DNA from 2 places in the Micromonospora sp. WMMD730 genome. Region 1 is predicted to be linked to the other one. Evidence: predicted binding sites of a transcription regulator. Region 1 holds the regulator's gene; the other holds the start of a gene.
The links. The regulator HspR, encoded in region 1, represses chaperone genes until heat shock. The targets are predictions, from matches to a motif close to TTGAGTNNNNNNNACTCAA.

Region 1 (15,653 bases):
GCCTCGGCCTGGCCGACGACGCGGCTGCCCAGCGACTCCTCCATCCGCAGCAGCTTGGCGGTCTCGCCCTCCAGCAGCCGACCGGCCGGGATGCCCGTCCAGGAGGCGACGACGGCGGCGATGTCGTCCGCGCCGACCTCCTCCTTGAGCATCGCGCCGTCGGCCTGGAGCCGGGCCAGTTCCTCCTCGGCCGTCGCCAGGTCCGCCTTGAGCGCCGGGATCCGGCCGTAACGCAGCTCGGCGGCGCGTTCCAGCTCGCCGTCGCGTTCGGCCCGCTCGGCCTCGCCGCCGAGGCGTTCCAGCTCCTCCTTGGCGGTGGAGAGCTTGGTGATGTGGCTCTTCTCGGTCTGCCAGCGCTCGGACAGCGCGGTGAGCTGCTCACGCTTGTCGGCCAGCTCCTTGCGCAGCCGCTCCAGCCGCTCGGCGGAGGCGGCGTCGGGCTCCTTGGCCAGCGCCATCTCCTCGATCTCCAGCCGGCGGACCGCCCGTTCGATCTCGTCCACCTCGACCGGCCGGGAGTCGATCTCCATGCGGAGCCGGGACGCGGACTCGTCGACCAGGTCGATCGCCTTGTCCGGCAGGAACCGGTCGGTGATGTACCGGTCGGACAGCGACGCGGCGGCGACCAGGGCGGCGTCGGTGATCCGGACGCCGTGGTGCACCTCGTAGCGCTCCTTGAGGCCACGCAGGATGCCGATGGTGTCCTCGATGGTCGGCTCGCCGACCAGCACCGGCTGGAACCGGCGCTCCAGCGCCGGGTCCTTCTCGATGTGCTCGCGGTACTCGTCGAGGGTGGTCGCGCCGACCATCCGCAGCTCACCCCGGGCGAGCATCGGCTTGAGCATGTTGCCGGCGTCCATCGAGCCCTCGCCCTTGCCCGCGCCGACCACCGTGTGCAGCTCGTCGAGGAAGGTGATGACCTGCCCGTTCGAGTTCTTGATCTCCTCCAGGACGGACTTGAGCCGCTCCTCGAACTGGCCCCGGTACTGCGCACCGGCGACCATCGCGCCGAGGTCGAGCGAGACCAACTTCTTGTCCCGCAGCGACTCGGGCACGTCCCCGGCCACGATCCGCTGGGCCAGGCCCTCGACGATCGCGGTCTTGCCGACGCCGGGCTCGCCGATCAGCACCGGGTTGTTCTTGGTACGCCGGGAGAGCACCTGGATCACCCGACGGATCTCGGAATCCCGCCCGATCACCGGGTCGATCTTGCCGTCCCGGGCGCTGGCGGTGAGGTCGACGCCGTACTTGGCCAGCGCCTGGTAGGTCTGCTCCGGGTCGGCGGTGGTGACCCGCCGGTCCCCGCCGCGCACCGTCGGAAACGCGGCGACCAGGTTCTCCTCGGTGGCCCCGGCGGTCTTCAGCGCGTTGGACACCGCGCCACCCACCCGGGCCAGGCCGGCGAGCAGGTGCTCGGTGGAGGTGTACTCGTCGCCGAGCGGACGGGCGATCTGCTCGGCGGCGCCGATGGCGTTGACGAACTCGCGGGCGAGGGTGGGCTCGGCGATGCTGGACCCACGGGCGGCGGGCAGCGCGTCGACCGAGCGCTGCGCGACCCGGCGCAGCCCGGCGGGGTCGGCACCCACGGCGCGCAGCAGGCCGGCGGCGGTGGAGCCGTCGGTGTCGAGCAGGGCCAGCAGCAGGTGCCAGGGTTCCACGGTGGCGTGACCACGCTGGTTGGCCAGCGCGACCGCACCGGTGATGGTTTCGCGGCTCTTGGTGGTGAGTCGTTCCGTGTTCATGGGCTCCCCCGGGATCGGCGTGTCCACTAGTAAGAGACACCATCAGAGTTGAGCCTATTCCGCTCAACTCTGCCAACGTGGCGTGGGTCACAATCTCCGGGGACGGGCGGCGTTCGGTGGCCAGCGGGACAGGCGGGACGTGCAGGGCGTCTCGTGACCGGCCCGCAGCACACACCGGCGGCCGGTCTCCAGTCGGACGTCGCAGAAGACCCGGTGACGTACCCCCTGATCATCCTCGATGGACACGGTGGTCTCGCCGGGGTCCACGTGGGCGAGGAAGGCCAGCGAGCGGGCCGCCGTCCGGGCGAGCACCTTGGCCCGCAGCGGCATGAGCAACATCGGCCCGATGGCGGTGTCGAACGGGGTCGGACCCCGCAATATCGCCCCCGACGAGTGGATCTGTCATCGCGGTTCCTCCTGGGCGGTCGGTTGTTCCGGGCGGAGCGGTGCGGTGCGGTGGGTGCAGGCGCGGTGACCGGGCGGCGCGGTGAGGGGTGTGACCCGTCGGGGGGTGGGTGGATACGGGCGGTGGCGGGGATGGCACGCTCGCGAGCAGGGCAGACATCCGTCGGGCCGAGGTGGAGGGCAGGGTATAACCTCTCGTCCGTGCGAGTACGAGTCGAACAGACCGCCCTACCGGGAATCGGCGTCCGTCATGACCTGATGACGGAGTCCGGCCGCCGGCTCGGTGTGGTCTCCCACCGCAATGGCCGCCGCGACCTGGTCCTCTACGACCCGGACGATCCCGACTCCTGTCAGCACGACATCCCGCTGACCGACGACGAGGCCGAGGCGCTCGCCGACATCCTCGGCGCGTCGCTGATGCTGGGTCAGCTCTCCGGCCTGCGCGAGCAGGCGGCCGGGCTGCTCACCGAGCAGATCGCCATCCCGGCCGGGTCGAAGTACGTCAACAAGCGGCTCGGTGACACCAAGGCACGCACCCGCACCAGCGCCTCGATCGTGGCGGTGCTCCGGCAGGGCGAGGTCAACGTCTCGCCCGATCCCACCTTCCGCTTCGCGGCCGGTGACGTGGTGGTCGTGGTCGGTACCCGGCAGGGTCTCGACGGGGTGACCGCCATCCTCGCCGACAGTGACCCGGACGGCTGAGGCGGATGCACGAAACCACAACCCTACTGGTCGAGGTTGGCGCTCTCCTCCTGCTGCTCGGGCTGCTCGGTCGACTCAGCCGCCGGTTCGGCGTCTCCCCCATCCCGCTCTACCTGCTCGCCGGCCTCGCGTTCGGCCACGGCGGTCTGCTGCCGCTGGCCGCCAGCGAGGAGTTCTTCGCCGTCGGCGCCGAGATCGGCGTCATCCTGCTGCTGGTCATGCTCGGCCTGGAATACAGCGCCAACGAGTTGGTCGGCAACCTGCGCTCGGCGGCGCCGGCCGGCCTGATCGACGCGGTCCTCAACGCCCTGCCCGGGTTCGGCTTCGCGCTGCTGCTCGGTTGGGGCTGGGTGGCGGCCGTGGTGCTCGGCGGCATCACCTGGATCTCGTCCTCCGGGGTGATCGCCAAGGTGCTCGGCGACCTCGGCCGGGTCGGTAACCGGGAAACCCCGGTCATCCTGTCCGTGCTGGTCATCGAGGACCTGGCGATGGCGCTCTACCTGCCGCTGGTGACCGCGCTGCTGGCCGGCGTTGGCCTGGTCAAGGGCGGCATAGCGCTGGGCATCGCGGTGCTCACCGTGGTGGTCGTGCTGGTCGTCGCCATCCGCTTCGGCCACCTGATCTCCGCCGCCCTGTCGGCGAAGGACCCGGAGGCGCTGCTGCTCGGGGTGCTCGGCCTGACCCTGCTGGTCGCCGGGATCGCCGCCCGGCTCCAGGTCTCCGCCGCCGTCGGGGCGTTCCTGGTCGGCATCGCCCTGTCCGGGCCGGTGGCGCACCACGCCACCGAACTGCTCTCCCCGCTGCGGGACCTCTTCGCCGCCGTCTTCTTCGTCTTCTTCGGCCTGGTCACCGACCCCCGGGACATGCCGCCGGTGCTGCTGCCCGCGATCGCGCTGGCCGTGGTCACCATGGGGACGAAGCTGGTCACCGGCTACCTGGCGGCCCGCCGGGCCGGGATCGCCGAGCCAGGCCGGTGGCGGGCCGGTTTCGCCCTGATGCCCCGCGGTGAGTTCTCCATCGTCATCGCCGGTCTCGCGGTCGCCGCCGGCACCGTCGAACCCAAGCTGGCCGCGCTCGCCACGGCGTACGTGCTGATCACCGTGATCACCGGTCCGATGCTCGCCCGGCTGCCCGACATGCACTGGTTCAAGCAGCGGGTGCGGCGGAGGATCGCCGCCCGCCAGGCCCGGCCGGTACCGGCCACGGACTGAGTTTCGCCTGGCCAGGTCGACCGCACGGGTCGGCCTGGCCAGGGCATCCGTTGCCGAATTGCTTCCCGGCAGGTCTTCCGCCGGCCGGGTGACGGCGGCTAGCGTTGCGCCCCAGCAGGCCAGGGTCTCGCGGGCGGACGGAGGCATCCCGCGGGCGTGAGCGGGAAGGTTGCCGGGTGAGCGCGCACGGTCCGACGTTCCGCGGCTTCGCCAACCCCGTCGACCCGTCACCGGCGGAGTTGCGGGCCTGGGCGTACCAACCCGACTCGGTGCCGTTGACCTCGCTGCCCCAGGACTGGGACCTGCTGGTGGCGGGTGACCACCTGGTGCTCACCCTCTTCGAGCTGGCCCGGGACCCGGCCTGCCCGGCCCGCCGTTTCGCCCTGCACTGCCTCTACATCTACGCCGCCGACGGCATCCGGACGAAGTTCCGCGCCCACCCCCGGCGTCGGTTCCGCAAGCTGGTGGAGCAGGCCGAGCGCGACGGCGACGAGTTGGTGCGCAACTGGGCGCACAACAGCCGGATGCTGCTGGCCCGGCAGGAACTCTTCACCTACCACGACTGGTGCGAGGGCGGCCTGGTCCGGGACAACCGCCGCCTCGGCTGACGTCGCGGTCGGGCCGGAGCCGCCCCACCACGCCCGGACGGCGAACGGGCCGGGACCCCCCGTGGGTCCCGGCCCGCACGTCGGCGGATCGTCAGCGTTGCGATCCGCCCTGGTCGCCGCGTTTCGGCTCGGCCTGCCCCCGGTTCGCCCTGCGGGCGTTCCGGTCGGCGAACCTGCCGTCCTTCACGGTGTCGGAGAACGTGCCCCGGGTGACCCGGTCGAACTTCTTCCGGACGTTCTCGGCCACCTGGTCGAGCCGCTCCTCCGCCTGCCGGGCCACCTTCTTCGCCGATTCCGCCACGGTTCCCCCCCCCCGCTGCCGAAGTCCGGATTGGTCCGCTTGCGCCTGATTCACAGGTTAACGGGACAGCCCCACTCCCGGCGGAGGAATGCCTGAACCCCGCCGGTCAGCGTCCCGCCTCGGGGAGATTCACTCCAGATACGCCGAATAGCGGCATCCCGTCGAGGGGATGCCGCTATTCGCGCCCAGAAGTGTTGATCATGCCGGTCGGGTGCGGCGAGGGCACCGGAGCACCCGACCGGAAGTGTCGATCAGGTGGGGCCGGTGCGGCGGGGACGCCAGACCACCAGCGCCGTCGAGGTGCGGCTGGTCGGCACCAGGTCGCCCCGGGAGAAGCCGCTGGCCAGCGTCTCCAGCTCGGCGATCCGCCGGTACGCGGCGTCCAGCTCCGCCTCCAGCCGGGCCACCCGCTGCTGGGCCTGCTCCACCAGGCGTTCCAGCCCGATGATCCGCTTCACCCCGGCCAGGTTGACGCCCTCGTCCTGGCTGAGCCGCTGCACCTCGCGCAGCAGGACGACGTCCCGCACGCTGTAGCGTCGCCCGCCACCGGCCGCCCGACCGGCCTGCACCAGGCCGAGCCGGTCGTACTGGCGCAGCGTCTGCGGGTGCATGCCCGCCATCCGTGCCGCAACCGAGATCATCAGCACCTTGGCCTCGTAGGCAGGGTCACCCGAACCGACGAACCCGTCCGACATCCCACTCACCTCCGCACCCGTCCACCGGTCAACCGACCCGACGCACCCGCGCGTCGAGATGTTCCCGGGCGGCCGGCGGCGTCGCCCCGGCGAACGACTCCAGCGCCGCCCGCGCCTCGTCCGACACCGTCGCCGGCACCACCACATCCAGCGTGACCAGCAGGTCGCCGGCCCGCCCGTCCCGTCGTACGACACCCTTGCCCCGGGCCCGCAGCACCCGCCCGGACGGGGTGCCCGGCGGGACGCGCAGGGTCACCGCGCCGTCCAGCGTGGGTATCCGCAGGTCGGTGCCGAGCACCGCCTCGGCGAAGGTGATCGGCACGGCCAGCGTCAGATCGTCACCGGTACGCCCGAACAGGTCGTCCGGGCGGACCTTCACCTGCACGAACAGGTCACCCGCCGGCCCACCGCGCTGCCCCGGCTCGCCCCGCCCGGCCAGCCTGATCCGCTGGCCGTCGGCCACCCCGGCGGGGAACCGGACGTTGAGCGTGCGGGCCTTGGTGACCCCGCCGGTGCCCTGGCACTCGGGGCACTTCTCCTCGACGACCGTCCCGACGCCCTGGCAGTTGCGGCACGGCTCGGAGAAGCTGAACGACCCCTGGTCCCGGGTGGTCACCCCGGCACCGTGACAGACCGGGCAGGCGGTCGGTTGGGTACCCGGCTTCGCGCCGTTGCCGTGGCAGGTGTCGCAGACCCCGGGGGCGCGCAACGTCAACGGCAGGGTGACGCCCCGGACGGCGTCGCCGAAGTCGAGCGCGACCTCGGCCTCCACGTCCCGGCCCCGGGCCGGTCCACGCGCCCGGGTCGGGCCGGCGCCACCACCGCCGGAGAAGATCGAACTGAACAGGTCGGTGAAGCCGCCGCCACCGAACCGGTTGTCCCCGCCCCCGCCGCCGCCGAACAGGTCGGAGACGTCGAACGGGACCCCGCCGGGCTGACCCGGGCCGCGGGCGCCCCGCCGGAACGCGCCCGAGCCGAACAGCGAGCGCATCTCGTCGTACTCGCGGCGTTTGGCGTCGTCGCCGAGCACCGCGTACGCCTCGGAGACGCCCTTGAACCGCTCCTCGGCCTTCGGGTCACCGGGGTTGTGGTCCGGGTGCGACTCCCGGGCCAGTTTCCGGTACGACTTCTTGATCTCGTCCGAGGAGGCGGACTTCTCCACGCCCAACGTGGCGTAGAAGTCCTTCTCGATCCAGTCCTTGGAACTCACCGGTCCACCCCCTTCCGTGAGATGTGGCCCGGTCGCCCCGCCCGCCTCGGGAGGCGGGCGGGGCGACCGGATGGCCGTGCACTACTCCGGGTCGGCGACCGCGACCATGGCCGGCCGCAGCAGCCGCTCGCCGAGCAGGTAACCCCGACGCATCACCTGCACGCAGGTGGGCTCGTCGACGTCCGGTGAGGTCTGGTGCGCGACCGCCTCGTGCCGGGTCGGGTCGAACGGGTCGCCCTGCTCGCCGAAGGGCGTCAGGCCGAACTTGCCCAGCGCCGTGGTGAGCTGCTCCGCCACGGTGCCGAACGGCCCGACCAGGTCGCCGTGTTCCCGGGCCCGGTCCAGGTCGTCCAGGATGGGCAGCAGCGCGGCGAGCACCGAGCCGGTCGCCTGCTCCTGGACCACGCCCCGGTCCCGGTCCACCCGCTTGCGGTAGTTGGCGTACTCCGCCGACACCCGCTGCAGGTCCCGGGTCCGCTCGTCCAGCTCGGCCCGGAGGGCCTCCAGCTCGGCGCCGAGCGGGGAGCCCGTGGCGCTGCCGTCGACCGGCTGCGCGGGGGCGTCCACCACCGGCGGACCGGTCGGTGCCGGGTCGTCGAGGGCGGTGGCCTCGGCCTCGATCTCGTCGACCACCACCTCGGACTCCTCGACCAGCCCCTCGGCCGGGACGTCGGCCCCGGCGTCGGCGGCGGCGGGCGTCTCCTCGGTCTTGCCGAGCTTGCGGTTGTCCCGGATGACGACCCGCGGCCCGTCGTCGGTGGGCGCGGAGCCACCCGGCGTCGACCCGGAGGTGTCCGGGTCGGCGGCTCGTGGCTTCTCCGTCATGCGACTACCTCGTTCCCTGTGCGGTGGCGCGGACCGTCACTTCTTGTCCTCGTCCACGATCTCCGCGTCGACCACGTCGTCCGGGCCGCCCGCCTTGGGGGCCCCGGCGGCCCCGGCGGCACCCGCGCCGGCTCCGGCACCCGCGCCCGCACCGGCCGCGCCCGGCTGCTCCCCCTGCTCGGCCTGCTGCGAGTAGAGCAGCGAACCGGCCTGCTGGGAGACCTGGGCGAGCCGCTCGTGGGCCGCCTTGATCTTCTCGATGTCCTGGCCGCCGAGCGCGCCCCGCAGCTCACCGAGGGCCTCGTTGAGCTGCTCCCGGTTCTCCGTGGGCAGCTTGTCGCCGCTCTCGGCGAGGAACTTCTCGGTCTGCCACTGGAGCGCCTCGGCCACGTTGCGGGTCTCGGCCTCCTCCCGGCGACGCTTGTCGTCGTCGGCGTGCTCCTCGGCGTCCCGGCGCATCCGCTCGATGTCGTCCTTCGGCAGCGACGAGCCGCCGGTGATCGTCATCTTCTGTTCCTTGCCGGTGCCCAGGTCCTTGGCGTGCACGTTGACGATGCCGTTGGCGTCGATGTCGAAGGTGACCTCGATCTGCGGCACGCCGCGCGGCGCCGGCGGAAGGCCGGTCAGCTCGAAGGTGCCGAGCTTCTTGTTGTACGCCGCGATCTCGCGCTCGCCCTGGAACACCTGGATCAGCACCGACGGCTGGTTGTCGTCGGCCGTGGTGAAGACCTCGGAGCGCTTGGTCGGGATGGTGGTGTTGCGCTCGATGAGCTTGGTGAAGATGCCGCCCTTGGTCTCGATGCCCAGGCTCAGCGGGGTCACGTCGAGCAGCAGGACGTCCTTGACCTCGCCCTTGAGCACACCGGCCTGCAGGGCCGCGCCGACGGCGACGACCTCGTCCGGGTTGACGCCCTTGTTGGGGTCGCGACCGGTGAGCTGGTTGACCAGGTCGGTCACGGCCGGCATCCGGGTGGAGCCGCCGACCAGGATCACGTGGTCGACGTCGGCGATCTTGATGCCGGCGTCCTTCACGGCCTGCTCGAACGGGCCCTTGCAGCGGTCCAGCAGGTCCTGCGTCATCCGCTGGAACTCGGCGCGGCTGAGCGTCACGTCCAGGTGCAGCGGGCCGGCCGACCCGGCGGTGATGTACGGCAGGTTGATGTTGGTGGTGGTGGCCGCCGACAGCTCGATCTTGGCCTTCTCGGCCGCCTCGCGGAGCCGCTGCAGCGCCATCTTGTCCTGGCCCAGGTCGATGCCGTGCTCGCCGCGGAACGTCTTCACCAGGTGGTCGATGATGCGCTGGTCCCAGTCGTCGCCGCCGAGCTGGTTGTCACCGCTGGTCGACTTGACCTCGACGACGCCCTCGGCCAGCTCCAGCAGGGACACGTCGAAGGTGCCGCCACCGAGGTCGAAGACCAGGACGGTCTGCTCCTTGGAGCCCTTGTCCAGCCCGTACGCCAGGGCCGCCGCGGTCGGCTCGTTGACGATCCGCAGCACGTTGAAGCCGGCGATCTCGCCGGCCTCCTTGGTGGCCTGGCGCTGGCCGTCGTTGAAGTAGGCGGGCACGGTGATCACCGCGTCGGTGATCTGCTCGCCCAGGTAGGCCTCGGCGTCCCGCTTGAGCTTCATCAGCGTGCGCGCCGAGATCTCCTGCGGGGTGTACTTCTTGCCGTCGATGTCGACGGTCCAGTTGGTGCCGATCTCCCGCTTGACCGAGCGGATGGTCCGGTCCGGGTTGGTCACCGCCTGGCGCTTGGCGACCTCACCGACGAGCACCTCGCCGTTGCGGGCGAACGCGACGATCGACGGGGTCGTCCGCGAGCCCTCAGCGTTGGCGATGACGGTGGGCTCACCGCCCTCGAGAACGCTGACGCAGGAGTTCGTCGTGCCGAGGTCGATACCGACCGCACGTGCCATCTTCGCTTCCTCGCTTCGTAACGGATGGGCAGGTCAGGTGGCCTACCCGGCGGGCCGCCCGGAGCGACCGCACCACAAGTTGAGTGAACTTGACTCAATAGTGCCACGCGATCGCCAAAGCGCAAGTCGAGTTGAGCCGACCCGACGCAACCTGACCGTTACTACCCTCCGGTTGTCTCTGTTGCATCGGTCGGGCACGCTTTAGCGGTGACGACGCACGGCGATCCCGCCACCCGGTCCGGCGCGCCCACCGTCGCCGCCCGCACCGGGTCGTCGGAGACCGACGAGACGCCGCCCGGCCCCACCGGAGACGGCCTGCCCGCCGCCCTCACCGGCCTGCGGGCCGCGATCGGCGCGGCCCGGTTCCCGCTGGCGCTGCCCTCGGCCGAGCCGGCGCGGCACACCGGCCGGGCGCTGACCGACCAGCTCGACGACTACCTGCTGCCCCGGCTGGCCCGGCTCGACGCCCCGCTGCTCGTGGTCGTCGGCGGCTCCACCGGTGCGGGCAAGTCCACACTGGTCAACAGCCTGGTCCAGGCCCGGGTGAGCGCCGCCGGGGTGCTGCGCCCCACCACCCGCTCCCCGGTGCTGGTCTGCAACCCCGCCGACGCCGCCTGGTTCCGCCAGGGCGAGCTGCTGCCCGGCCTGACCCGCACCAACGAGCCCAGCGAGGACCCGGGCACCCTGCACCTGGTCACCGCCCCCGCGCTCGCACCGGGGCTGGCCTTCCTCGACGCCCCCGACATCGACTCGGTGGTCGACGCCAACCGCGCCCTCGCCGGCCAGCTGCTCGCCGCCGCCGATCTCTGGCTCTTCGTCACCACCGCCGCCCGGTACGCCGACGCCGTCCCGTGGGAGCTGCTGCGCGCCGCCCGCTCCCGGGGGGCCTCGATCGCCATGGTGCTCGACCGGGTGCCCCCCGAGGCCGCCGACGAGATCGCCGCCCACCTGTCCGAGATGCTCGCCGCCCAGGAGCTGGGCGCGGCGCCGCTGTTCGTCCTGCCCGAGACCTGGGTCGACGGCCAGGGCCTGCTGCCCGACCGGGTGACCGCGCCGCTGGGCGGCTGGTTCGCCCGGCTCGCCGCCGACGCCGAGGCCCGCGCCGCCGTGGTCCGGCAGACCCTGGACGGCGCGCTCGCCTCCCTGCACCCCACGGTCGAGGCACTCGCCGACGCCGCCGACGAGCAGGTGGCCGCCGCCGACGCGCTGGACGACCGGGTCCGGGCCGCCTACCAGGGCGCGCACCGCACCGTGGCCGAGGGCATGAAGGACGGCCGGCTGCTGCGTGGCGAGGTGCTCGCCCGCTGGCAGGAGTTCGTCGGCACCGGGGAGTTCTTCCGGACGCTGGAGGCCCGGATCGGCAGGCTGCGCGACCGGCTCGTCGCCGCGGTCACCGGCCGGCCCGCCACCCCCGCCACCGAGCTGCGCAACGCCATCGAGTCGCAACTGGTGACCCTGCTGCGCGGGGTCGCCGCCGAGGCTGCGGAGCACACGTACACCGCCTGGAAGGCGCACCCCGCCGGGGCCGCACTGCTCGAACCGTCGCTTGCGCACGCCTCGGCCGACCTGCCCGAACGGGCCGAACGGCTGGTCCGGGACTGGCAGCGTGCCGTGCTGGAGCTGGTCCGGGAGGAGGGCGGCGACCGGCGGTTCGTGGCCCGTACGGCCGCGTACGCGGTCAACGCCACCGGGCTGGCCGTGATGATCGCCGTCTTCGCCTCCACCGCGTTCATCCCCACCGGTCTGGAGGTGGCGACCGGGGCGGGCACCACGGTCGCCGCGCAGGCCGTGCTCCAGGCGATCTTCGGCGACCAGGCGGTGCGTACCCTCGCCGCGAAGGCCCGGGGCGACCTGCTGGAGCGGGTCCGCACGCTGCTCGACGAGGAGGCGGCCCGCTACCTGGCCCGCACCGACGCCGCCCGGCCCGGTCCGGAGGCCGCCGCCGGCCTGCGTCGGGCCGCCGCCCGGGTCGAGGTGGCCCGGCACCGCAGCGGCCTCGCCGACCAGGCCGGCCCGGCGCTACCGACCCCGACCCCGACCCCGACCCCCGAGGACGGCATCCGGTGACCAACATCGTCGGCCGGATGCGCGAGGCGCTCCGGGGTGACAAGCGTGTCGACGCCGACGCCCTGGTGGCCCGGCTCGACGCGGTGCGCCGGTTCCTCGGCGCGGTCGACGGCGAGGTGCCCGACACCCGGCTGGTCGGCGCGCACACCCTGGTCGAGCGGGCCGGAACCCGGTTGGCGCTGTCCCGGGACCACACGGTGGTGGCGCTGGCCGGGGCCACCGGCAGCGGCAAGTCCAGCCTGTTCAACTCCCTGGCCGGGATGGAACTCTCCCCGGTCGGGGTGCGCCGGCCGACCACCGGTGTCGCGCACGCCTGCGTCTGGGGGCCGCTGGACGGCGGCAACCGGCTGCTCGACTGGGTGGGCGTGCTGCCCCGGCACCGGTTCGTCCGGGAGAGCGCGCTCGACGGTGACGACGAGTCGGCCCTGCACGGTCTGATCCTGCTCGACCTGCCCGACTTCGACTCGGTGCAGCGGTCCCACCGGCTGGAGGTGGACCGCCTGCTCGGCCTGGTCGACCTGGTGGTCTGGGTGGTCGACCCGCAGAAGTACGCCGACCGGGTGATCCACAACAGCTACCTGCGCGAGTTCCACCGGCACCGGGAGGTGACGGTGGTGGTGCTCAACCAGGCCGACCGGCTGCCCCCGGCCGAGCTGCCCCGGGTGCTGGCCGACCTGCGCCGGCTGCTCGACGTCGACGGGCTCGACGGGGTGCCGCTGCTGGCCACCACGGCGGTCGAGCCGAACGGGATGACCGGGCTGCGGGAGGCGCTGGAACGGGCGGTGTCGGACCGGCAGGCCGCGCTGCGCCGGCTCTGGGGCGACGCCGACTCGGTGACGGCCGCGCTGGGGGAACTGGTCGCCGTCGAGGCACCCGGGCACACCCCGGACGCGGAGACGATCCGCACCCTGGACCGGGCGCTGGCCGACGCGGCCGGGGTGCCCACCGTGACGGCGGCGGTCGAGGGGGCGTACCGGCAGCGGGCCGGTGCCGCGACCGGCTGGCCGCTGGTCCGCGGCTGGCGGCGGCTGCGCCCCGACCCGCTGCGCCGGCTGCACCTGACCGGCCCGGCGACCGATCCGCAGCAGCCGGCGCAGGCCCCGCTCGCGGCGACCTCGGTGCCCGAACCGACGGCCGCCCAGCAGTCCGCTCTCGGGCTGGCCATCCGCGCGGTCGGCGACCGCTCCGGCGGGGACCTGCCCGCCCCCTGGCCGGCTGCGGTGACCGCCGCGGCCCGGTCCCGCCTGGCCGACCTGCCGGACGCACTCGACGCGGCGGTCGCCGCCACCGACCTGGGCATGGAGCGCCGGCCGCTGTGGTGGCGGCTGGTGGGCGGCGTCCAGTGGCTGGTCACCCTCGCCGCCGTGGTCGGGCTGGGTTGGCTGGTGCTCGGGTACGCGCTGCGCGCCCTCGGGCTGCCGGCGCTGGAGTACCCCCGGGTGGGCGAGACGCCGCTGCCCACCGTGCTGCTGCTCGGCGGGTTGCTCGCCGGCCTGCTGGTGGCGGCGGTGACCGGGCCGGTGATCCGGTGGGCGGCCCGGCGGGCCCGGCAGCGGGCCGAGGGGCGGCTCACCGAGGAGGTCGCCCGGGTCGGCGCGGAGTACGTCCTCACCCCCGTCCGCGACCTCGTCGACCGGTACGCCCTCGCCCGCCGCGCCTGGCAGGACGCCGCCGGCTGACCGGCCCCGGCGGGGAACGCCAGCGGCCCGGCGGCCATCGACGGACGCCGACCACCGGCCGGCGAACGCGGACGTCGGCACGGGTGTCCGGGGCGGCGCGGCGGCGTAGGGTCGTGCCATGGCCACGCCACAGACCCCCTACGACGCGGTGCTGTCCGCCGCCCGCGACGTGACCAGGCTGGACTGCGCGCTCGACGCCGAGATGCTCGGCACGGCGCTGCTGGGCAGCGTCTACGCGATCGCCGAGACCGACCGGGAAACGGCGGTCCGGGAATTCGTCTCCGGTTTCCTCGCCGCCACCTCACGCCGCCGCACGGCCGCCGCCACCACCATCCGGCAGGTCTTCGCCGCGCTGGTCCCGACCGCCGAGGGCGCGGCGAAGGTCCGCCCCGGCGCGCAGGCGCCGGCCTGGGCCGGCCAGCTCGGCCGGGTCCACCTCACCGGCACCTGGTCCTACGGCGACGTGTACGGCGACCAGACCTCCTACCTGGCCACCTTCGCCTACGACGACGAGTCGGGCGGCCCGGAGCACGCCCTGGTCGCGCTGATCGACCACAACATCGGCATCACCAAGGACGTCTTCGTCGGCGGTCCGGCCGAACGCATCCTCGCGCAGGTCCGGCAGATGTGCGCCGACGACGACCTGACCTGGTTCCGGGAGGAGGATCCGGCCCGGATGCACGGCGAGGTGGGCCGCCACCTGGAGATCACCGACGACCTCGGTGACCTGCCCGCCGAGGGTTCGCTCGCCACCGACCGGGCGCTGGTCGGGGCGCGGTTGGCGGTGTTGCCGCAGGCGGGTGCCGACACCACCGGCTGGCCCACCGAGCCGCTCTCCAGCGACGAACGCACCGCGCTGGTCCGGGCCTTCCTGGCCGCCCCCGAGGCGGCCCGGTACGGGCTGAACACCCTCGACGGCGACGCCGAGCTGGCCTCGCTGCACTTCTGCCTCGGTCTGCTCTTCGACCACGCGGCGAGCTTCCCGGACGCCGATCCGCTGCGCTGGAGCCCGGCGGTGGCCGGGCTGTTCCTGCTCGACTGGGTGCACCGGCGGGCCGTGCTGGACATGGACGACGCGGCGATGCTGCCCCGGGTGCTGCGCGCCTGGGCGGCGTTCGCGGCGCGGCGGCGGGGGCTGCCCGAGCGGGCCGTCACCCAGACCGACGAGGCGATCGAGGAGCTGGTGCCGGAGTTCGCCAGGCTCTATTCGACAGGTGAGCGGCGCAGCCCGGCGACGGCGGCGGTGGCCCAGTTGATGGCCGACGGCGTCGACCCGGACGACCCGGTCGCGCTGGACGCCTGGATCGAGGCCAACCGGCAGCGCCTCGGCGACGACACCCCCTGACCGGCCGGACCGCCGGTCAGGGTTCGACCAGGGTCAGCCGGCCGGGGGCGACGTCGAGGCGGATGCGCTGGCCCCAGCGCAGCGTCAACCGGTCGGTCTCCAGGCCGTCGGCGAAGGCCACCAGGCCGTCGGACTCGGCGGTCAGCTCCAGCGTGCCGGTGCCGTCGAGGCGACCGGCGACCAGGTCGGCCCCGGTGACCGGGGAGGGCCACGCTTCCCGGACGAACCAGCACAGCGCCGGCTCCTGCGGGGCGGGTAGCGTGACGGCGGCCGGCCGGCCCCGGGCGATGGAGGCGCACCAGCCGGTGGCCCCGGTGCCGGTGCCGACGACCACCCCGGAGGACGACTGCCGCTCCCGGCGGGGTCGGCCGTCGGAGGTGACGTCGAGCAGGTAGCGGGCCGACTGGTGGGAGGGGTGCCCGACGTACACCTCGTTGAGGCCGACCAGTTCCTGGCCGTCGTCGAGGGTGGCCCGGACCATGGCCCGGTGCCGCAGCGGCGCGGTCCCGGCCACCACCGCCGGCAGCAGGGCGGCCACCTGGTCGCCGGTGCACCGGACCAGCACCCCGGCGTTGCGGCCCGGTTCCGGGTCGACGCCGACGACGGGCTGCCCGCTGAGGTACTTCGCCACGTTGGCGACCAGTCCGTCCGGGCCGACGGCGACGACGACGTCCTCCGGCCCGAACAGGAACCGGGGCAGGTCGTCGCGGTTCACCGTGCCGCGTCGCCAGTCGGCGGGGACGGCGGCCGCGACCGCGGTCAGCGCGCTCTGGAGGGCCTCGTGCCGGTCCACCACCTCGGCCAGGTCCCGCCCCCGGGCGCGCAGGTACCACTGGGCCGCCGCCCGGGTGCCGTGCCGGGCGAGCAGTTCGTCCAGCTCGCTGGGGCGGCGCACGACCACCACCCGGGGGGCCAGGGTGGCGCTCACCGGTCGACCGCCCCGGTC
Region 2 (15,653 bases), 4.2 Mb from region 1:
GTGGTGGAGAGCAACGAGTTCTGGGGCAACGGCCTGGACGCGATCCGGGTGGACCGCCCGATGACCGACGCGATGCTGCTCGACAACCGCATCCGCAACAACGGCCGGCGGTGCGCCGAGGCGTCCCACGGCGGCGGCGAGTCGGTCCGGTACACCGAGCGGTCCCTGGTCGACCGCTCGGCGACCTGGGCGCAGGACAGCCACCGGGGCAAGGTGCTGCGGGTCGGCCGGCGGGTCGCCGTGGTCGCCACCAACACCGCCACCGAACTGCACCTCGCCCCGGTACGTCCCGACGCCTACAGCGGGTGGAGCGGGGACACCCCGCTGCCGGGCACCGCGTACGAGTTGCCGGCCGCGCCGTCGACCCGGGCCGGCATCGCGATCAACGCGGCGTTCGACTCGGCGACGGTGCGCGGCAACCGGATCTGGGACAACCACGACGAGCGCACCCAGACCCACGGCATGTGGATCACGGCCCGGGGCAGTTGCGTCGGCTGCCGGGTCGAGGACAACGACCTGGCCGGCAACGCGGTGGCGGCCCTGCGGCTGGACACCCCGCCGGTCGGTGGGCGGTGGCACCGTAACCACGGTGACCAGGACTGGGACTGACCGCCCGGGGCGTCCCGGCACGGCCGATCCCGGACATCGGCGGCACCGTGGCCGCCTGCCGCCCGCCGGGGTCGATAAGCCCGGCCCCGCCCGCCCGGTTCCCCGGAAAGCCCGACCCGCCCCGAGAAACGCTGTACAGAATGTGGCCAAGGGGACTGGAAACGGGGGATGGAATATGGACGTGAGGCGGCGATTGACGCTAATGGCGGTGACCATCGCAGCCACACCGTTGGTCCTCGGCGGGTGCACCGCCGAGCGGAAGCCGGCGGCCGGGGCGGCCCCCGGTGCGGCGGCGGCCCCCACGGTGACGGTGACCCCCGCTGACCGGGCGAAGGACGTCCCGGTCAGCGCGGAGGTCGGCGCCACCGTGAGCAACGGCCGGGTGACCAGCGTCAAGCTCACCGACGACAAGGGCGGGGCCGTCGCCGGGGAGCCGCGGGAGGACGGGTCGAGCTGGGTGCCGGCGGCCCCGCTGGGCAGCGGCCGGACCTACACCGCCGAGGTCACCGCGACCGGCGACGCGGGCCGGACCACCGTCGGGCGCACCACGTTCACCACGGCCCCGACGAATACGAACCGGCAGGCGCTGACCAGCGTGCTCTATTTCGCCGGAAACCAGACGTACGGCACCGCGATGCCGGTGACGGTCGCGTTCGAACCGGCCATTCCGAAAGAGGCCAGGGCGGTCGTGCAGCGACGATTGTTCGTGAAGACCGATCCGCCCCAGCCGGGCACCTGGTCGTGGCTGGAGGACGGCAGTCAGGTCTACTACCGGGCCCCCGACTTCTGGCGTCCCGGGACGACGATCAGCGTCCGCTCCGCACTGGAGGGGCTGCCCATCGGCAAGGAGTACGTCGGTGACGCCGACCGGCGGTCCACCTCGAGGATCGGCCGGCAGGTCGCGCTGGACATCGACAATGCCACCAAGCAGATGTCGGTCTTCCAGGACGGCAGGCTGGTCCGCCGGATCCCGGTCAGCCTCGGCAAGCCGAGCACCCCGAGTTCCAGCGGCAAGATGGTGATCATGGAGAAGCACCAGCAGACCCGCTTCGACACCCGGGGCGAGCCCGACGGCGGCTACGTGGTCGACGTCGAGGACGCCCAGCGCCTCACCTGGGGTGGCGAGTTCATCCACGCCGCCCCCTGGTCGGAGGGGGACCAGGGCTACACCAACGTCTCGCACGGCTGCGCCAACGTCTCCTCGGCCGCCGCCGACTGGCTGATGGGCATCACCCAGGTCGGTGACCTGGTGACCGTGAAGGGCACCGAGGTGCCGCTGCGGCCGGGTAACGGCTGGACCGCCTGGAACACGAGCTGGGCCGAGTTCGCCCGGGGCAGCGCGCTGCCCGTACCGCCGGGGTTGAAGCCGGCGCCCGCCACGAGCGCGCCGCACCCGGGGGCGGTCGCCGGTGGCTCGTCGCCGGCCCCCGGGCCGTCGGCCAGCGGCGGCTGACCCACGACGACCCGCCGGGAACCACCCGGGCCCGCTCGGCCACCACGCGGCCGGTCGGGCCCGGCCGGCTCCACCCTGAGAAGGACTCGGGGTCGGCTCCGGGGCGACCCTGGGACTACCCCGAAACCCGCCCTGGGCAGGGCGGAAACGTCAGAGGTGGGGGCTAGATTCGGGGCATGACGCAGGCAGAGGAGCGGTTCCACGTGCGGCTGCGGGTGGCCGACGACGTGGTCGAGGTGCGCGCGGCCGGTGAGATCGACATCGCCACCGTGGGCGCGTTCCGGGCCGCCCTCTGGGCCGCACCGGCCCGCCCGCTGCTCCGGCTCGACCTGTCCGGGGTCCAGGTGCTCTCCGCCGCCGGGGTGCGGGCGCTGGTCGCCGCCCACCTCAGGGTCCGGGCCCGGGGCGGCGAGCTGGTGGTGGTCGACCCCGATCCGGTGGTCGCCCGGGTGCTGCGGGTCGGCGGCCTGCACCGCGTCATCGCCGTCCGGCACGGCGACGCCCCGGTCGGGGCCCTGCCCCGCCCGCTGGCCGCCTGCGCCTGACCACATATGCCCCGGCGACCGCCGGGGCGGCACCGCAGAGCCCGGCGCCGGGGCAGCACCGGAGTCGGGCGACCAGGGCGGCACCGGGGTCCGGCGGCCGGGCCGTGCGCCGTGGGGCCCGGAGACCGGGCCGCGCCACGGAGTCCGGCGGGTGGGGCCGCCGGGCGGTGCCGGCGACCCCGACCGGCGTCAGCGCACGCCGAGCAGGTCGACGACGAAGACCAGGGTCTCGTTCGGCTTGATCACGCCGCCCGCGCCCCGGCTGCCGTAGCCCAGGTGCGGCGGGATGGTGAGCCGACGGCGACCGCCGACCTTCATCCCCACCACGCCCTGGTCCCAGCCGGCGATGACCTGACCGCCGCCGAGCGGGAACTCGAACGCCTCGCCCCGGTTCCAGGACGCGTCGAACTCGCGGCCGGTGGAGTGGGACACCCCCACGTAGTGCACGTTGGCGAGCTGGCCGGGACGCGCCTCCGGGCCCTCCCCGACGGTGATGTCCTCGATCACCAGGTCGGCCGGGGCCGCACCCTCGATCGGGCCGATCTCCGGCTTGCCTGCCTGGGGCGTGTTCATCTGCTGTTCTCCTCTGTCGTCACCCGATCGTCCGGACGGTGTCGATCCTGCCCGATCGCGAGCGCGTCGGCTGCCGCGGGCCCCACCGACCGGGCCCCGCGCGTCGCGGGACCCGGCCCGGCCGTAGCCGCCGTACACGTATCCCGCCCACGGGGCCGGACGCGGACGCGGCAGGGGCGCCACCGTGGCGGTGGCGCCCCTGCCGGTCGGTCGACCACCCGGGCGGGTGGGACCTGTCACCTGAGCCAGCCGAACCGGCGGACCAGCGGGAGGGTGGCCCAGACCCGACCGAGGCCGAGGGTGTTCCCCGCGCCGACCAGGGCGAGGCCGGCGAGCACTGCGGCGTAGATCAGGTGGTCGTCCATGAAGGGGTTGTTCTCGGGAGGCAGGACGGCGGTCCACATCAGCACCATGAGCAGGCCACCGGCGACGGCGGCGATCCGCATCCCGATGCCGAGCAGCAGGGCCACCCCGATCCCGGCCAGGCCGATCATGAACAGCCAGTCGGCCCAGGCCGCTCCGGCGATGTCCTGGTAGATCCCCTGGAACGGACCCTTCGCGCCGAAGGCGAGGAAACCCTTGGTCGGGCTGCCGCCGTTGATCCAGGCGTTCTTCGCCGGGGTCTCGTGGCCGAGGCCGAACAGCTTGTCCAGGAAGGCCCAGAGGAAGATCCAGCCGAGGGCCAGCCGGGTTCCGGCCCAGACGTACCGGGCGGCCCGCTGGCGGGTGGTCTCGGTTCCGGCCACCGGTGCGATGTTCCTGGCGGTGGTGTTCCGCTCGATCGTCGCGGTCATGGTCTCCACGTCCCTTCTCTGCCTGGCACCGCACTTCCCGGTGGCAGTTACATTCCACGCCGGTCGGCGCGGTCCCGGCAGGGCCGACCGGTCCGTGCCGGGACGGGACCTAAGTCCCCTGGTACGGGCGTCCGGACGGGACCTTCGGCCTCGGGTCTACCGGTCCACCCGCCCCTGTCCCGGCCGGTCGGCGCGGTCCTAGCGTCGGACGGGAGAACCGGGCGAGGAGGTCGTGATGAGGACGTGGCAGGTGGACGACGTGATGACCCGGGAGGTCGCCACGGTGGGGGAGGAGACCCCGTACCGGGTGATCGTCGACATGCTGATCCGTCGGGGCATCAGCGCGGTGCCGGTGGTGGACGACTTCCGTCGGGTGCTGGGGGTGGTGTCCGAGGCGGACCTGCTGCACAAGGTGGAGCACTCCGGGGCGCAGGAGGAACGTCGGGTCTTCACCGGGCGGCGGCGTCGGGTGTCCCGGGAGAAGGCCGGGGCGCTGCTGGCGAAGGAGCTGATGACAGCCCCGGCCGTCACCACCTTCCCGGGTGCGTCGCTGCCGGCGGCGGCCCGGCTGATGGACCGGGAGGAGGTCAAGCGGCTGCCCGTCCTGGACGACCTGGGCCGGCTGGTCGGCATCGTCACCCGCAGCGACCTGCTGCGGGTGCACCTGCGCACCGACGCCGAGATCCGTGAGGACGTGGTGCAGGAGGTGCTGCGCCGGGTGCTCGCCGTGCGGGACGGGCTGGTCACCGTGCAGGTCCGCGACGGCGCGGTGCGGTTGGACGGCCGGCTGGACCGGCGGACCGCCGCCGAGCTGGCGGAGAAACTCGCCGGCCAGGTCAGCGGCGTGGTCCAGGTCACCAGCACCATCGGGTACGACGTGGACGACGCCGGTCTGACCGAGCGGGGGATCACCCCGGTGGCCTGACCGTCGACGCCGGGGCCCGCCCGGGGACGGTCAGACCGGGGTGGCCAGTTGGGCGGCGAGCAGGGCCGGCGCCTCGGCCAGCGACGGGCCGTACCAGGTGAGGTGGCGGCCGGAGACCAGCGCACAGGGGACGCCGGGGAAGGCGTCCGGCCCGTCGTCGGCGGTGAACGCGTACGGCTCGTCGGGGAGGACCACCAGATCGGGGCGGCGGGCCCGCAGCGCGTCGAGGTCGGGACGCGGATAACGGTCCGGGTCGTCGTCGTACACGTTGACCACGCCGAGCCGGCACAGCACGTCCCCGGCGAAGGTGTCCCCGCCGAGCACCACCCACGGCCGCCGCCACACCGGCACCACCGCCCGCCGCACGGGGCCCGTGCCGGTGGGGGCGGCCCAGGCCCGGCGGGCGTCGCGCAGCCAGCCCGGCTCCCCGGTCACCCCCAGCGCGGCAAGCACCCCGGCCAGCTCGTCGAGGGCCTGCGGCACGGTCCGGGGGTAGGTGACCAGCACCGGAACCCCGGCCGCGGTGAGCGCGTCCGCGTCGGCGCGGCGGTTCTCCTCCACGTTGAGCAGCACCAGGTCCGGCCGCAGCGCCCGGACCCGGTCCAGGTCGGGGTACTTGCTGCCGCCGACCCGGGCCACGTCCAACCCCGCCGGGTGCACGCACCAGTCGGTCGCGCCGACCAGCAGCTCCGGCACGGTCACCGCCACCGCCTCGGTCAGCGACGGCACCAACGAGACCACCCGCACGTCGTCGTCCTCCCGTCCTCAGTGGGCGGCGCTGGCGACGGTCTCCCGGGCCACCGTCGCCACCGGGACACCCTCCCGGGCCGCCCACCCGACGGCGTGCCGCACCTCGGCCACCGGCAACGGCCGCCGGTCGGTCACGGTGACCGCCGTGTGCACCGCGAAGGACACGAACGGGTACGACCGGGCCAGCCCGGCCACGCAGTCGTGCACCTGACCGGCCACCGCCAACGCCTCGTCGCGGGTCAACGCCGGCAGTACCAGCAGGTACTCGTCGGCGGTGAGGCGCACGGCCCGGTCGACCGGGCGCAGCGGGGCGGTCAGCGCGGCGATCACGGCCTGCGCCTCGCGGGCGGCGCTGCGTCGCCCGAACCGTTCCGGGGCGCCGGCCGGCTCACCGACGCGCACCCCGATCAGGGCCACCGGCAGGGTGCCGGCGGCGGTCACCCCGTCCATCCCGGTCCAGTGGCGCAGTGCCGGCTCGTCCACCAGCCCCGGCGGGCCGTCCACCGGCTCGGCGTGCCGGCCCGGCCCGCCACGGTGGGCGCGCTCGGCCCGGTCGGCCATCAGCCGCAACGCCGCCTCGGCCCGGCTCTCCCCGGGGGTCGCCGGTAGGTCCCGGACCCGGTGCAGCACCTGGTCGATCGCGGTCAGCGCGACCGGGGGGAGCCGGTCGCCGAGCTGGGTGCGCAGCCGGATCACCTCGTGCAACGCCTCGTCGCGGCGGAAGCCCCAGCGGCCGGCGAAGAGCCGCCCCTGTTCCAGGGTGTCGGCCGGCACCGCCTCCCGGCGGTCCCGGGCCACCAGGCTCGCCCCGAACCGGGGGGTCAGCGCCACCACGCTCCACTCGCGGGCCAGTTCCTCGGTGTCGTCGAGCGTCACCGGGTACACCCCGGCGGGCAGCTCCGGCGGTGTCTGCCCGACCGACCCGACCACGGTGACCGTCGCGCCGGCCGCGATCCGGGCATAGCGTTCCCGCTCCCGCAGGAAGTACGGCATCCGCTGGAACAGGGCGATCACCACCAGCGGGCCGTCCTCGGCGGTGGCCAGCGCCGACCGCTCGATGGCGTGGGAGACCGTGACGAGACTCCGCTTGGTCAACAGTTCCGGGGCCGGTCCGTCGTGCAGCACCCCGTGAGCGTAGAGATCGCGCCCGGGGCGCACCAACCGCCTGGTGCCGCGTCCGTCGCCCGAACCGGCGGGGCGGAGATCGCCCTCGACGTCCTAGACTCGGCCGGTCACTTTCGCCTGCCACGGACGGACCGACCCGACGATGACGCGTACCGCCACCGACGACGACGCCCGGCTGCGGCCGGTCCCGTCCGGTGCCGCGCCGCTGTTCGTCCGGGCCGGCCAGGCCGTGTACGCCGCCCGTCGGCTCGGTGACCTGGTGACACGGCGGCCGGCCGGGGTCACCGGGCACCAGTGGAGTTCCGCCCTGCGCGAGGAGTTCGACCACGTCGTCTGCGCGGCCGACACCGGTGTGCCGCTGTTCGCCCTGACCGTCGGCCCGACCGCGCCCCCGGGTTCGGCCGGGCAGCGGGCCGGGCGGATGGCCGCCGCGGTGTGCGCCGCCGTGGGCCTGCCGGTGCTGCGGATCGGCTCGCCGACGCTGCGGGCCGCCGGGCACGGCCGGCGCATCGTCACGTACGTCATCGACGCACGCGCCTATGCCGCCGGGGCCGCCCCGGACGGGTCGGACGACGCCCCGGTGGGTTTCCGGGACATCGTCGGCCGGCTACCGGACGGGCGAACCGGGCCGGTCAACGACCTCGGCGCGTTGTCCCGGGCGGCGGCCGTCGAGGCGTACGTGTCGCGGCGGCTCAGCGATCCGATCGTGCGGGGCTTGCACGTGTTGTGGCGCGACGGGACGGCCGAGGGGTGGAGCTGGGTCGAGGTGCGTCCCGGCCGGTGCCTGGTGGAGCGGGTCACGGTGCACGAGGCGCGGCTGCGCTGCGGGGTGGACCCGGGCCGGCTGGCCGAGGATCTCGCGGCGGTGGCGGTGGGCGAACGGCTCGCCGGGGCGGACAACGCGGAACCGGTCCTGCTCGACCGGGACGAGCTGCGCCGGCAGATCCGCGCCCTGCGGGACCGGCGCGACGAGTTGGGCGCCCCGTTCGCGTTCGAGCACCTCTGCGTGGACTGACCGCCACCGAAACGACCCGCCGCCGAACGACCCGCCGTCATTTTCCGGCGACGGTTGGTGACATTGCGGCCCGCCCGGAAATCGGTCCGGGATTCCTCGATCCGCGTTGAACCTTCGCCGATGCGGGCCCGTACCTAAGCGGGAATGGACAGGATCTTCCCAGCCGCGCCACCCGACGCGGCGGACGGTGCGGAAAGGCATCGTCGGCCATCGACGTGCGACCGGAACGTCGCAGCGTCTCCGGCGGGGGTGACCGACCCGGAAAGGGTCTCCTCGTCGGGGGCGCGAGTCAGGTACCGGATCGAGAAGGAGAGCAATTCGATGCGCAGGTCCACAGGGGCACGCCGGTCTTCCGGTAACGCGCGGAGCAAGCGGCTGCTGGCGGCGGTCGGTGCGCTCGTCGTCTTCGGCGGTATCGCCGCCGTCACCCAGATCTCCTCGGCCGGGGACAAGCCGAGGCAGCAGACCCGCAACGTCTCGTCGGCCTGCGTCGCACCGAGCCCCGGTGCCACCTCGCCGAGCGGGCGCGGCAGCACCACCCAGACGTGGCAGAACGGCAGATGGGTCCGCAACCACTGGGGTGACGGGCAGATGTCCGTCGCCGAGTGCCAGGCCGTCAAGGCCGGCAACGCGCCGGTCACCACGCTGGCCTCGACGGTGGCCTGCCCGGAGGTCACCCCCCGGCTGCCGCAGATCCCGGCCCAGGCCAAGGCCGAGGTGGACAAGGAACTCGCCCTGCTCAAGACCCAGATCGACGACGCCAACAAGCGGTTGGCGGCCGAGGGGCGCAACGGCAAGGCGTTCATCGACAACGCCATCCTCGGCCCGCTGGCCGACAAGCGCCGGTCGGCGCTGAACCGGATCGCCACCGCGATCGGCCGCTTCGCCCAGCGCCCGCAGGGCCTGGAGCAGCTCGCCGGCTGCCAGGTGGCGGCCAACAACGGCGGCAACAACGGCGGCCAGAACGGCAACAACGGGAACAACGGCGGCCAGAACGGCAACAACGGCAACAACGGCGGCCAGAACAACAACGGCGGTAACAACGGCAACAACGGCAACGCGCTGGGCGTGCTGGCCAAGGACTGCGCCAACAGCCGGTTGCAGGCGCACGACGGCTTCCAGAACGGCAACCGGTGCGTCAGCACCGCGTTCGGCGAGGTGGGCGCGGCGGCCAACAACCCGTCGCTGCTGATCACCCAGTTCCCCAACCAGGTGCAGCGCAACCAGGCGTTCACCCTGAAGGTCTCCACCCGCAACCTGGTCCGTGACCGGTTCCTGGCGGCCGGCCAGGGCGGCTACTACCTGGAGAGTTCGGTGCTCAACGGTCAGGGCCTGACCCGCGGTCACTTCCACACCGCCTGCCGGATGCTCCAGAACACCAACCAGGCGCCCTCGAACCCGCAGGACGTGCCGGCGTTCTTCGTCGCCACCGAGGACGGCAAGGGCGGCAACCAGGCCGACGACGTGACCATCCAGATCCCGGGCCTGCCGCAGTCGGGTACGGCGCAGTGCGCGGTCTGGGCCGGCGACGGCTCGCACCGGGTGCCGATGATGGAGCGGGCCAACCAGACCCCCGCCTTCGACGTGGTGCGCATCCGGGTCAACTGACCCGACCGGCAACGACTGCGGGCCACCCCGGGAATTCCCGGGGTGGCCCGCAGTCGTTGCGTGCCCGCCCCGGGTGCGTGCGGCGGGCGGACAGCGTACCGGCGGATGTTTTCGGTGCGGGGTCGTCGGATGGAAATTGTGGACACGGCAAAAACGCCGGGGTCACGCTGATATCCCAGCGTGACCCCGGCGTGCCCGTTCGTGAACCGGCCCGCTGTCAGCGGTTCTTCCACGCCTCCACGACCGAGACCGGGATGCGCCCGCGCTCGGAGATTTCGTGTCCGTTCTTGGTCGCCCATTCCCGGATGGCGCGGTTCTGCTCGCGATCCATTCCCGAGACGCCGGGCCGGGCGGGGCGCCGGGCGGGGCGACCGGCCTCGACGGCGCCTCGGCCCATTCGACGGCCAGCGGTGATGTAGGCGTCGAGCGCCTTGCGCAGCACCCCCGCGTTCTCGTCGGAGAGGTCGATGGTGTACGCCGCCCCATCCAGGCTGAACTCGACGGTCCGATCGGCCTTTCCGCCGTCGAGGTCGTCGGTCAGAACGGTGATTACTTTCCTTGCCATCGCCATTACTCCCTGTGGTGATCGGGGTGTGCTAAGAGTTTGACGTATCTGACGGCAAATCCGCAACAATATGCCTCCCTTTCATTTGGCGGGTCGCGCCAATCCTGGGAAATCCGGGTGCGGCCAATGCTGGCCGGCGGTGGCGGTACGGCTGGGATGTGTCCTGAGTCACACGTCGGAACATGGGGCACGGTTTGTGACTTGAGTGAGACACGCTCAACCTCAAGTGATGGCAGGTGCTCGATGGCAACCCTTCCGGTACTTCCCCTGACCGACGTCGTCCTGCTGCCCGGCATGGTCATCCCGGTGACCCTCGACCCGACCACCCAGGCCGCCGTCGACGCCGCCCGGGCCAGCGGCGACAAGACCCTGCTCGCCGTCCCCCGCATCGACGGCGAGTACGGCCCCGTCGGCACGATCGCCACCATCGAGAAGGTGGGCCGCCTTCCCGACGGTGAGCCCGCCGCCGTGGTGCGTGGCGTCGCCCGCGCCCGGATCGGCTCCGGCGTCCCCGGACCCGGCGCGGCCCTCTGGGTGGAGGCCACCCGGATCGACGAACCCGCCCCCGCCGGCCGCGCCCGTGACCTGGCCCGCGAGTACCGCGCCCTGATGACCTCCGTGCTCCAGCAGCGGGGCGCCTGGCAGGTCATCGACGCGATGGAGCGGATGACCGACCTGTCCGAACTGGCCGACGCGGCCGGTTACGCGCCCTGGCTCAGCCTGGCGCAGAAGACCGAACTGCTCGCCGCCCAGGACGTCACCGCCCGGCTGGAACTGCTCGTCGGCTGGGTGAAGGACCACCTGGCCGAGCAGGAGGTCACCGAGCAGATCAACAGCGACGTCCGGGAGGGGCTGGAGAAGTCCCAACGGGAGTTCCTGCTCCGCCAGCAGCTCGCCGCGATCCGCAAGGAACTCGGCGAGGACGAGCCGGACGGCTCCGCCGACTACCGCTCCCGGGTGGAGTCCGCCGACCTGCCGGACAAGGTCCGCGAGGCGGCGCTGCGCGAGGTCGGCAAGCTGGAGCGGGCCAGCGACGCCTCACCCGAGGCGGGCTGGATCCGCACCTGGCTGGACACGGTGCTGGAGATGCCGTGGAGCACGCGTACCGAGGACAACACCGACCTGACGGCGGCGCGGGCGGTGCTCGACGCCGACCACGCCGGCCTGGCCGACGTCAAGGACCGCATCCTGGAATACCTGGCGGTGCGCAACCGGCGTGCCGAGCGCAACCTCGGGGTGGTCGGTGGCCGCGGCTCCGGCGCGGTGCTCGCCCTCGCCGGCCCGCCCGGAGTCGGCAAGACCAGCCTCGGCGAGTCGGTCGCCCGGGCGCTGGGCCGCAACTTCGTCCGGGTCTCCCTCGGCGGCGTCCGTGACGAGGCCGAGATCCGCGGCCACCGGCGCACCTACGTCGGCGCGCTGCCCGGCCGGATCGTCCGCGCGCTGCGCGAGGCCGGCTCGATGAACCCGGTGGTGCTCCTCGACGAGGTCGACAAGCTCGCCGTCGGGTACGCCGGGGACCCGGCCGCCGCCCTGCTGGAGGTGCTCGACCCGGCCCAGAACCACACCTTCCGCGACCACTACCTCGAAGTCGACCTCGACCTGTCCGACGTGCTCTTCCTGGCCACCGCCAACGTGGTGGAGACCATCCCTGGCCCGTTGCTGGACCGGATGGAACTGGTCACCCTGGACGGGTACACCGAGGACGAGAAGGTCGCCATCGCCCGCGACCACCTGCTGCCCCGGCAGCTCCAGCGGGCCGGCCTGACCGATGGCGAGGTGACCGTCACCGACGAGGTGCTGGCGCTGATCGCCGGTGAGTACACCCGCGAGGCGGGCGTCCGGCAGCTCGAACGAGCCCTGGCGAAGATCCTGCGCAAGGTCGCCGTGGCCCTGGCCACCGACCCGACCCCGGTCCGGGTCGACACCGACACCCTGGCCCGCTACCTGGGCCGGCCGAAGTTCACCCCGGAGTCGGCCGAGCGGACGGCGGTGCCCGGCGTGGCCACCGGCCTGGCCGTCACCGGCGCCGGCGGCGACGTGCTCTTCATCGAGGCCACCAGCATGGACGGTGAGCCGGGGCTGACCCTCACCGGGCAGCTCGGTGACGTGATGAAGGAGTCCGCCCACATCGCGCTGTCCTACCTGCGCGCCAACGGGCGGCGCTACGGCCTCGACCCGAACGTCCTGGCCGGACGCCGGATCCACCTGCACGTGCCGGCCGGTGCGGTGCCCAAGGACGGCCCGAGCGCCGGCATCACCATGGTCACCGCGCTGGCGTCCCTGGTGACCGGCCGACCGGTCCGGCCCGAGTTCGGGATGACCGGTGAGGTGACACTGTCCGGCCGGGTACTGCCCATCGGCGGGGTGAAGCAGAAGCTGCTCGCCGCGCACCGGGCCGGCCTGACCGAGGTGATCATCCCGGCCCGTAACGAGCCCGACCTCGACGACCTGCCCACCGAGGTGCGCGAGGCGCTGACCGTGCACACCCTGGCCGACGTGGCCGACGTGCTCGCCCTGGCGTTGCGCCCGGCCGAGATCGACGCGGACACGCTCGGCGGTCGACCGGTCGGCGCCGCCTGACCGGAACCCACCCACGGCCCCCGACGTCGCGCCCGGCGTCGGGGGCCGCTGCGGCCCCGTAATCTGGACCCCTCCCGTTTCCCGCATCCGCCACCGCCCGGTGGCACCCCCGGAGGCGACCACCCGTGAACATGTTCCTGTGGATCGTGCAGATCCTGCTCGCCGCGCTCTTCGCCGGCGCGGGACTGACCAAACTCATCCAGCCCAAGGAGAAGCTGCTCGACCGGATGGCCTGGGTGCGGAACACCCCGCCGCTGCAGGTCAAGGCGCTCGGCGCGGCCGAGGTGCTGGCCGCGCTGGGGCTGGTCCTGCCCGGCCTCACCGGCATCGCCACGGTGCTCACCCCGCTGGCCGCCGTCGGGCTGGTCATCGTGATGGTCGGTGCGGTCGTGGTGCACGCCCGCGCCAAGGAACACCCCGGTACCGCGATGACCGTGGTGCTGCTGGTCCTGGCGGCGATCGTCGCCTGGGGCCGGTTCGGGCCGTACCCGCTCTGACGAACGCGACCGGCCCGCGCCCCGTCGAGGGGGTGCGGGCCGGTGTCGCGTCCGGGTCAGCGCCCGTCGACGCCGCGGTCGCGGCGTACGGTCGCCTTGCGGCCCTTGATGGTGCTGTTGCGCAGCCCGGCGATCACCTCGTCGGCGACGCCCTGCGGCACCTCCACCAGCGAGAACCGGTCGGCGATCTCGATCGAGCCGATGTCCCGGCCGCTGACCCGGGTCTCCCCGGTGATCGCGCCGACCAGGTCCTGCGGGCGGACCCCGGCCCGGCGGCCCAGGCCGATGAAGACCTGCGCGGTGCCGCCCGTACGGGGCCGGCCACCGCCGCGCCGCTCCCCGCCCCGGCTGTCGAATCCGGGCCGGGCCTCGCGGGGCGGGCGGACCGCCACCTGCGGGATCTCCTCCTCGTCGTCGGAGCCCGGCAGGGCCGCCTCGTGGGCCAGCTTGACCGCCGCCAGCGCCACCTCCATCAGGTCGAACTCGTCCGACAGCGACTCGACGATCACCCGGAACGGGTCCAGGTCGTCCTCCAGCAGGCTCTCCCGCAGCGCTGCCTGGGTCAGCGCCAGCCGCCGGGTACGCAGGTCGGCCACCGTCGGGATCTTGTCGATGGTGATCCGCTGGCCGGTGACCCGCTCGATGGTCTTGAGCATCCGGTGCTCCCGGGGCTCGGCCAGGGTGATCGCCACCCCCTCCCGGCCGGCCCGGCCCACCCGGCCGATCCGGTGCACGTACGACTCCGGCGCGGACGGCACGTCGTAGTTGACCACGTGGGTGAGCTGCTCGACGTCCAGACCCCGGGCCGCCACGTCGGTGGCCACCAGCAGGTCGGCGGTGCCGGCGCGCAGCCGCCCCATCACCCGGTCCCGCTGCTCCTGGCTCATCCCGCCGTGCAGCGCCTCGGCCCGGTAGCCCCGCCCGTTCATCGTCTCGGTGAGCCGGTCGACCTCCTCCCGGCTGCGGCAGAAGACGATCGCCGCCGTCGGGGACTCCACGTCCAGCACCCGGCCCAGCAGTGCCGGCTTGTGCGCCCGGCTGACGATGTAGGCGCTCTGCCGTACCCGGGGGGCCTCGCCGGCCACCGGCTGCTCCCGCCCGATCTGGATGCGCTCCGGGTCGGTCAGGTGCTGGCGGGCCAACCCGTCGATCCGGGCCGGCATGGTGGCCGAGAAGAGCACCGTCTGCCGCTGCGCGGGCGCGTGCTCCAGGATCGCCTCGATGTCCTCGGCGAAGCCCATGTCGAGCATCTCGTCGGCCTCGTCCAGCACCACCGTGGCCAGCGAACCCAACCGCAGGGTGCCCCGGGCGATGTGGTCCAGCGCCCGGCCCGGGGTCGCCACCACCACGTCCACGCCCAGGTCCAGGGCGCGTAGCTGGCGGCCGATCGGCTGGCCGCCGTAGATCGGCAGCACCCGGGCGCCCAGGTCCTTGCCGTAGCGGTGGAACGCCTCGGAGACCTGCACGGCCAGTTCCCGGGTGGGCACCAGCACCAGCGACACCGGGTCACCGCCCTGACGGTCCTGCGGCATCCGCTGCAACAGGGGCAGGGCGAACGCGGCGGTCTTGCCCGTACCGGTGGCCGCCTGCCCGAGCAGGTCCCGTCCCGACAGCAGCAGGGGGATCGCCTCCCGCTGGATCGGGGTCGGCTCCTCGTAGCCGAGCGCGGCGAGGGCGCCCAGCAGCTCGGCGCGCAGCCCGAGATCCACGAAGGCGGGCCCGCCGTCGGAGTCGTCGGGCGCGGAGAGGTCGGTCGGTGTGGGTGCGGAACTCATGACCAAAGTTTTCCATCACCCCGGTCGGGCCGTGCCGCCGACCGGCCCCACCGTGCCGACCGGCACAGCCGGGCCCGTCCGCCGGTTAGCCTGACGGGCGTGCGTACGGTGGAACTGCTCTGCTGCCCGGCGCTGGAGCGGACGGTGCGGGCCGCCTGGGACCGGCTGGCCGCGGCGGGGCTGCCGAGCCTGGCCCGGCACGGCCACCCGACGAACCGGCCGCACCTGACGCTGGCCGCCGTCGAGGCGTTCCCGCCCGGCGCGGCCGACCGGCTCGCCGCCCTGTTCGCCACCGCGTTGCCGCTGCCGGTCACCCTGGAGCGGGTGACGGTGCTCGACGGCAGCGCCCCGCTGGTGTGGCTGGTCCGGCCCGGCCCGGCGCTGACCGCCCTGCACGCAGCCGTCTGGGCGGCACTGGACGGCGCGGACGGGCAGCGGCCCTGGCACGCCCCGGTGAACTGGGTGCCGCACCTGAGCCTCGCGCTGCGCTTCCGCGACCACGACCGGCGGCTGGCCCGCGCCCTGGTCGGCGGGGAGCGGCCGGCGGGCACCCTCGTGGCGGCGCGCAGCTACGACGGCGACACCCGGACCGTCCGGCCGTTGGGCGGTGACTTCCCGGCGGACTGACGGTGGTCTATGGTGGGCGGAGCGCTCCCGTCGACGGTCCATCCGACCGCCCGGCGGATCACTGCTGCGCCGGTCCGGTCGGATGGTCACTGCCATCCCCACCGGAAGAGGCCCCATGCCCCAGCATCCCCGACGGCGTCCGGTCGCGCTCGCGGCTGCCGCCCTGCTCGCCCTCGGCGGGCTCGCGGCCGTGCCGCAGCTCGCCTCCGCCG

Region 2: the regulator HspR is predicted to act here: its motif matches at 10,164-10,182, upstream of lon (endopeptidase La).

Annotation. Positions count from the first base shown of each region.
Region 1 is NZ_JBMHML010000002.1:7,111,365-7,127,017, forward strand. Features, by position in the region: gene clpB (ATP-dependent chaperone ClpB) at 1-1,742, opposite strand, end outside; gene ACN265_RS30515 (hypothetical protein) at 1,830-2,081, opposite strand; gene ACN265_RS30520 (cation:proton antiporter regulatory subunit) at 2,349-2,849, shown strand; gene ACN265_RS30525 (cation:proton antiporter) at 2,855-4,060, shown strand; gene ACN265_RS30530 (hypothetical protein) at 4,237-4,668, shown strand; gene ACN265_RS30535 (hypothetical protein) at 4,760-4,969, opposite strand; gene ACN265_RS30540 (heat shock protein transcriptional repressor HspR) at 5,221-5,664, opposite strand; gene dnaJ (molecular chaperone DnaJ) at 5,693-6,874, opposite strand; gene grpE (nucleotide exchange factor GrpE) at 6,956-7,699, opposite strand; gene dnaK (molecular chaperone DnaK) at 7,736-9,616, opposite strand; gene ACN265_RS30560 (ABC transporter) at 9,824-11,683, shown strand; gene ACN265_RS30565 (GTPase) at 11,701-13,362, shown strand; gene ACN265_RS30570 (hypothetical protein) at 13,481-14,707, shown strand; gene ACN265_RS30575 (hypothetical protein) at 14,724-15,635, opposite strand; gene ACN265_RS30580 (SPFH domain-containing protein) at 15,632-15,653, opposite strand, start outside.
Region 2 is NZ_JBMHML010000002.1:2,922,341-2,937,993, forward strand. Features, by position in the region: gene ACN265_RS12765 (right-handed parallel beta-helix repeat-containing protein) at 1-609, shown strand, start outside; gene ACN265_RS12770 (Ig-like domain-containing protein) at 785-2,062, shown strand; gene ACN265_RS12775 (STAS domain-containing protein) at 2,239-2,607, shown strand; gene ACN265_RS12780 (FKBP-type peptidyl-prolyl cis-trans isomerase) at 2,797-3,180, opposite strand; gene ACN265_RS12785 (DoxX family membrane protein) at 3,417-3,983, opposite strand; gene ACN265_RS12790 (CBS domain-containing protein) at 4,210-4,899, shown strand; gene ACN265_RS12795 (helical backbone metal receptor) at 4,930-5,646, opposite strand; gene ACN265_RS12800 (DICT sensory domain-containing protein) at 5,665-6,774, opposite strand; gene ACN265_RS12805 (hypothetical protein) at 6,917-7,789, shown strand; gene ACN265_RS12810 (hypothetical protein) at 8,111-9,397, shown strand; gene ACN265_RS12815 (histone-like nucleoid-structuring protein Lsr2) at 9,615-9,962, opposite strand; gene lon (endopeptidase La) at 10,206-12,542, shown strand; gene ACN265_RS12825 (DoxX family protein) at 12,674-13,039, shown strand; gene ACN265_RS12830 (DEAD/DEAH box helicase) at 13,096-14,814, opposite strand; gene ACN265_RS12835 (2'-5' RNA ligase family protein) at 14,914-15,441, shown strand; gene ACN265_RS12840 (glycoside hydrolase family 9 protein) at 15,557-15,653, shown strand, end outside.